DNA from 2 places in the Mesorhizobium sp. UC74_2 genome. Region 2 is predicted to be linked to the other one. Evidence: predicted binding sites of a transcription regulator. Region 2 holds the regulator's gene; the other holds the start of a gene.

Region 1 (3,410 bases), 1.6 Mb from region 2:
GGCGCGCTGGCGGGCGGCCCGATTGCCACCGTCTATCACTATTTCCCGAACAAATCGGCGATCCTGGCCACGCTTTACGAACGCTTCTCGGAGGTCACGCGCACGCGACAGCGGGATATCGCTGCCGGCATCGACGGGCTGGAAAGCATGATCGCGGCTTCAGACAGGATGCTCGACGACTACTACGAACGCGTCGCTGGCGATCCCGCCATCCTGGATCTGCAGCATGCCATCCAGGCCGACAAGGCACTGCAGAATCTCGACATCGCCGAAACACATCACCAGGCGAACATCTTCTGCGACAAGGTCTTCCATCTGTTGAAAGCACAGCGGCAGGAGGAATTCAGGCGCATGGTGTTCCTGTTCTTCCAGCTCGCCGGTGGCGTCGTGCGATTGGCGCTGACACAGGATGGAATGCAGGGACAACGCACGATCGACGATTACAAATCGATCATTCACGGCCAGTTGCGCGCATTTTTCGACTAGATCAGGCCGTGGCCACGACGATGTGGGCCTGGATCTTGGCGGCAACCTCACCCTGCCCATGCCTTTCCGCAATCACCCTTGCGACATGGTCGGTGGCAGCGTCCAGTTTTCCTGCATCCCTGGCCTCGATTTCCGTGCGCAGCACGGTTCCCTTGCAATAGGCGACGGCGGGAAGCAGCGGCGAGGATGCACGGCTCTGCTCCGCCCTTGTATCGATTTCGACGCGAGAGAACCCCGCGCGCTCCACGTCACGGCGGATCTGTTCCTTGTCGTGATAGCCGTGTGGCGTGCGTGCCAGGAAACGCGGTGGGTCGTCTGGAAAAACTTGGGCGAGAGCGTTCGTCACATCATTCGCAAGAACATTCTCCTCGATGCGATCCCATACGCTGAACAGGAAATGCCCACCGGGCCTCAGCACGCGTTTTGCCTCGCGATAGGCCGCGACGCGGTCTGGGAAGAACATCGCCCCGAATTGACAGCAAACGAGATCGAAGGCGGCATCCGCGAAAGGCAACGCCAGGGCGTCTGCCTGCAGCCAGGTGACACGGCTGTCTGGCCCTTGCCTCGAGGCAGCGTAGTCCAGCATCGGCTGGTTGAGATCGGTCACCACATATCTGGCGTCAGGAGACAATTGTGGCGCCAGCGCGCGGGTGACCGCTCCGGTGCCAGCAGCGATTTCCAAAACAGCGCCGGGCGAGAGGGAAACAATGCGTCGTGCGAGATCCACGGCATATGGCTCAAAAATCAACGGCACCATGTGGCGATCATAGTTTTCCGGTATTGAGCCCGCGAAGACCTGGTCCGCATTAGGCATGGCCATCACCCGCCGTTCATGGATGGCGTGAGATTAGCATATTTTGCTCATGCTGGATCGGTGTGGCCGGCGAGCATGCTGCAGGGACGACTGCAGCCGGGACAAAACACCGATTTCATGCGGCCAGATGCCGCGCCGCACCTTGACTCTCATGATGGGCGGGATTATCTCACCGCCACGTTAGCACTCACCCACAGAGAGTGCTAACCGAAGGTCCGGCAGGGCCGGACGGAGGAAATTCTTTCTCACCTTTCGCACCGAGGAAATCAAATGGCAAAGTCGAAGTTCCGCCCGCTTCATGACCGCGTGGTCGTTCGCCGGGTTGAATCCGAAGAAAAGACGGCTGGCGGGATCATCATCCCCGACACCGCCAAGGAAAAGCCGCAGGAAGGCGAAGTCATCGCCGTCGGCTCGGGCGCTCGTGACGAGGCCGGCAAGCTGGTTCCGCTGGATGTCAAGGCCGGCGACCGCGTCCTGTTCGGAAAGTGGTCGGGCACCGAAGTGAAGCTCAATGGCGAAGACCTTCTGATCATGAAGGAATCCGACATCATGGGCATCATCGGCTGATCACCGGCGTCTCATCCGCACCATCCAATCTTGATTTCGGGCGCTTAAGCCCAGGAGTAAAAAATGGCTGCTAAAGAAGTAAAATTCTCCCGTGATGCCCGCGAGCGCATGCTGCGCGGCGTCAACATCCTCGCCGACGCGGTGAAGGTCACCCTCGGTCCGAAGGGCCGCAACGTCGTCATCGACAAGTCGTTCGGCGCTCCGCGCATCACCAAGGACGGCGTCACCGTCGCCAAGGAAATCGAACTTGAGGACAAGTTCGAGAACATGGGCGCCCAGATGGTCCGCGAAGTCGCTTCGAAGACCAACGACATCGCCGGCGACGGCACCACGACCGCGACCGTTCTCGCCCAGGCGATCGTGCAGGAAGGCGCCAAGTCGGTTGCCGCCGGCATGAACCCGATGGACCTGAAGCGCGGTATCGACCTCGCCGTGGTTGAAGTCGTTGCCGCCCTCGGCAAGGCTTCGAAGAAGATCAAGACCTCCGAGGAAGTCGCGCAGGTCGGCACCATCTCGGCCAACGGCGACGAGTCGGTCGGCAAGATGATCGCCGAAGCGATGCAGAAGGTCGGCAACGAAGGTGTCATCACCGTTGAGGAAGCCAAGACCGCCGAGACCGAGCTGGAAGTCGTCGAAGGCATGCAGTTCGACCGCGGCTACCTGTCGCCGTACTTCATCACCAACCCGGACAAGATGATCGCCGAGCTCGAGGACGCCTACATCCTCCTGCACGAGAAGAAGCTGTCCAACCTTCAGGCCATGCTCCCGGTTCTCGAGGCCGTCGTGCAGACCTCCAAGCCGCTCCTCATCATCTCGGAAGACGTCGAAGGCGAGGCCCTGGCCACGCTGGTCGTCAACAAGCTGCGTGGCGGCCTGAAGATCGCTGCCGTCAAGGCTCCGGGCTTCGGCGATCGCCGCAAGGCCATGCTGGAAGACATCGCCATCCTCACCGGTGGCCAGGTCATCTCGGAAGACCTCGGCATCAAGCTCGAAAGCGTGACGCTCAACATGCTCGGCCGGGCCAAGAAGGTGCGTATCGAGAAGGAGAACACCACGATCGTCGACGGCGCCGGCAAGAAGGCCGAGATCCAGGGCCGCGTTGCCCAGATCAAGCAGCAGATCGAAGAGACCACCTCGGACTACGACCGTGAGAAGCTCCAGGAGCGTCTCGCCAAGCTGGCTGGCGGCGTTGCCGTCATCCGCGTCGGCGGTGCGACCGAAGTGGAAGTGAAGGAAAAGAAGGACCGCGTCGACGACGCCCTGAACGCCACCCGCGCTGCGGTGGAAGAAGGCATCGTTGCGGGCGGCGGCGTCGCCCTGCTGCGCGCCACCCAGGCCATCAAGTCGGCCGGCATCAACGCCGACCAGGCTGCTGGCATCGCGATCGTCCGTCGCGCCCTTCAGGCTCCGATCCGTCAGATCGCCTCGAATGCAGGCGCTGAAGCTTCGATCGTCGCCGGCAAGGTGCTCGAGAACAAGGGCGCGACCTACGGCTACAATGCCCAGACCGGCGAATACGGCGACATGATCGCTTTCGGTATCG
Region 2 (3,410 bases):
GCGTCGCCCTTGTACTCCGCCGGGAACTGCGCGCCTTCGTAGAAGGCGATGCCGAGCGGCGCCGAATGCGCCTGCATCAGAACATCCGGCACCGTCACCTTGCCGGCGAGATCGGGGCGGGTGCCGGCATGACGCGGGTCCTCATTGTTGCCGATGTAATACCAGGGCCAGCCGTAGAAGGCGCCCTGCTTCACCGAAGTCGCGTATTCGAAAGGAAGATTGTCGCCCAGAGCGTCGCGCTCGTTGACCACACACCAGGGCTGGCCGGTTGCAGGCTGGACGGTGAGCCCTGAGCAGTTGCGCAAGCCGGTGGCAACGGTCCGGCGGTTATTGCCGTCCGGATCGAAGGCAAAGACGGCCGCGCGGCCACGTTCATACCCCCACGCCGCCCCAAGCGGCTCGCTGGCGGCCCACGCCTTGGGGCCACCAGGAGGATCACCAAGCTCTTCGGCAACATTGGAGGCTGATCCCACAGACAGATAAAGCGTCTTGCCGTCTGGCGAAAAAGCGATGTCGCGGGTCCAGTGACCGCCGTCGGGAATGTCCGCGACAACGGTTTCGGGCTTTCCAGAAGCCTTCAGGTCGCCGGCCTTGTAGGCAAAACGCACGATGCTGTCGGTGTTGGCAACATAGACCCAACGGGGCTCGTCCAGCGGGTGGAAGGCGATGCCATAGGGTGAACTCAAGCCCCTGGCGTAGATGGTTTCTTCGGCAGGCTTGCCGGCACCATCGCCGGGCCGGTAGAGCCGAACCTGGTCAGCGCGGCTGTCGGCGACGAAGATGTCACCGTTCGGCGCGACGCGTACGGCGCGCGGATTGCTGATGCCCGAAGCGATCAGTTCGGCCGAAAAACCGGCCGGCAGCTTCGGCTCCACGTTCTTTGGCCGCCGCACCTCACCGGGACTGTTCGAGGCGGAATCTGAAATATAGGGTTTCGGCAGATCCTGCGGTGTCAGCAGGCGCTGGGTGCCAGGTTTGTCGGCGCGCCAGCCGCCAAAGGCTGCCTCCCCTTTCAGGACCTCGGATTGCTGGGCAAAAGCCAGAGGCACAGGGGCAACGAAGAACGGAACCAGCAAGGCTGCAACGGCGCGTTTCACATCATCCTCCTTCGCCCACCGAGTGGAAGATAGGACGGGAGACGCATCGGCGCATCACAACTGAGCGTGAAAAGGTGCTAGGCTTCAGCACCGAAACCGGCTTCGAGCCGCCGTTCCAGTTCGACAAGATCAGCGGGCAGCGGCAGGCCAAGCGCGCGCAGCTCCGAGAACTTCTCGCGCAACTGTTCCTGGATCTCGTGCTCGTCTTCCGGCTGGTTGACCATCTCCTGCAGAAGCAGGCTGATCCGGGCTTTGATCTCTTCCAGCGCCATGGTGTTCCCTCCTGGCTGGCAATCTCAGCGGCTATCGCAGCATGCGCGAAATCAGCTGCGCCGTATAGTCCACCATCGGCACAATCCGGGCATAGTTGAGACGCGTCGGACCGATGACACCGAGGGCGCCGACCACGCGCGCATCCTTGTCACGATAAGGGGCGACCACCAAAGACGAGCCCGACAGCGAAAACAGCTTGTTTTCCGAGCCGATGAAGATACGCACGCCCGATCCCTGTTCGGCGAGGTCGAGCAACTGGATCAGCCCGTCCTGCGCCTCCATATCCTCGAACAGACGCTTGAGCAGTTCGATGTCTGCCTGGGCAGTGACATTCTCGAGCAGATTGGCGCGTCCGCGCACGATGAGGCGAGCCGGCAGGCCACTCTCGGTGCCGGCCCAGATTGCGAGACCTTTCTCGACCAGATCCTGCGACAGCGCATCGAGCGCGGTACGTGTTTCTTCCTTCAGCCGGGAAATCTCTCCGCGCGCTTCGGCAAGCGTGCGGCCACGGATATGGGCGTTGAGGAAATTCGAGGCCTCGTGCAATTGCGACAGCGTGATGCCGGCCGGCAGGTCGATGACGCGGTTTTCGACATCGCCGCCCTGGGAAACCAGCACCGCCAGGGCCTTGCCCGGCTCCAGCTGGATGAATTCAATGTGCTTCAGCGCCACTTCGGCCTTTGCGGCCAGGACCAGCCCGGCGCCACGCGACATGCCCGACAGCATCTGGCTGGCCTCGGTCAGCATATGTTCGAGCGACATGCCCTCGCCCGAAGCCTTCACCTGCGTCTCGATGGAACGGCGTTCGTCGTCGGTGAGATCACCGAACTCCATGAACGCATCGACGAAGAAACGCAGGCCCTGCTGGGTCGGCAGCCGTCCGGCGGAAATGTGCGGTGCGTAGATCAGGCCGAGATGCTCCAGGTCACTCATCACATTGCGGATCGTTGCCGGTGACAGCGACGAAGGCAGAATGCGTGACAAGGAGCGTGAGCCAACCGGCTCACCATCCCTCAGATAGGATTCGACGATGCGCCGGAAGATGTCGCGCGAGCGTATGTCGAGCGGCTGGAAGGCCGGCGATTGCATGATCGGATCGACGATGGGTTTGGTCATCGGGCACAAGATCTCCAGGGCCAAGGATATAGATTGCAACCGGGGCGACGCAAGCGACCCGTTTTCCTTTGCGCCCGATCCTGCATGGGGCTACAAGCCGGCCACGACTCCAAAACCAAGAAGAAAGAGCTTTGATGCGCCCTTCCAAACGCCAGCCAGATGAAATGCGTGCGATCTCCTTCGAGCGCGGCGTTTCCAAGCACGCCGAAGGCTCCTGCCTGGTGAAATTCGGCGACACGCATGTGCTGTGCACGGCGAGCCTGGAGGAGAAGGTACCGGGCTGGATGCGCAACTCCGGCAAGGGCTGGGTGACGGCCGAATACGGCATGCTGCCGCGTTCGACCGGCGACCGCATGCGCCGGGAGGCTTCCGCGGGCAAGCAAGGCGGCCGCACGCTGGAAATCCAGCGCCTGATCGGCCGCAGCCTGCGCGCTGTCGTGGACATGCAGGCGCTCGGCGAAGTGCAGATCACCGTCGACTGCGACGTCATCCAGGCCGATGGCGGCACCCGCACGGCTTCCATCACCGGCGGCTGGGTGGCGCTCTATGACTGCCTTCGCTGGATGGAGGCACGCCAGATGGTGAAGCTGGACAAGGTTCTGAAGGACCATGTCGCTGCCATTTCCTGCGGCATCCATGACGGCCAGCCGGTCATCGACCTCGACTATCTTGAGGATTCCTCGGCCGGCACCGATGCGAATTTCGTCATGACCGGCAAGGGCGGTATCGTCGAAATCCAGGGCACGGCGGAAGGCGAGCCTTTCTCGGAAGAGCAGTTCTCGGCGCTGATGGCGCTGGCCAAGAAGGGCATTTCCCGGCTGGTGTCGTTGCAGCAGATGGCGGTGGCCTGAGGCGTGATGCAGCCTGCCGCCATCCTTGAATCCGCGCTCTACGTCATCGACCTGGAGGCGGCGGAAGCGTTCT

The links. The regulator HrcA, encoded in region 2, represses chaperone genes, less so after heat shock. The targets are predictions, from matches to a motif close to GTTAGCACTCNCNNNNNGNGAGTGCTAAC.
Region 1: a site for HrcA is predicted at 1,480-1,508, ahead of groES (co-chaperone GroES). Genes of this name have one in related genera too.

The regions. Positions count from the first base shown of each region.
Region 1 is NZ_CP170562.1:1,965,812-1,969,221, reverse strand. Features, by position in the region: gene ACFJIU_RS09495 (TetR/AcrR family transcriptional regulator) at 1-486, shown strand, start outside; gene ACFJIU_RS09490 (class I SAM-dependent methyltransferase) at 488-1,300, opposite strand; gene groES (co-chaperone GroES) at 1,571-1,867, shown strand; gene groL (chaperonin GroEL) at 1,931-3,410, shown strand, end outside.
Region 2 is NZ_CP170562.1:3,539,535-3,542,944, forward strand. Features, by position in the region: gene ACFJIU_RS17280 (PQQ-dependent sugar dehydrogenase) at 1-1,097, opposite strand, end outside; gene ACFJIU_RS17285 (hypothetical protein) at 1,175-1,369, opposite strand; gene hrcA (heat-inducible transcriptional repressor HrcA) at 1,401-2,486, opposite strand; gene rph (ribonuclease PH) at 2,621-3,337, shown strand; gene ACFJIU_RS17300 (VOC family protein) at 3,344-3,410, shown strand, end outside.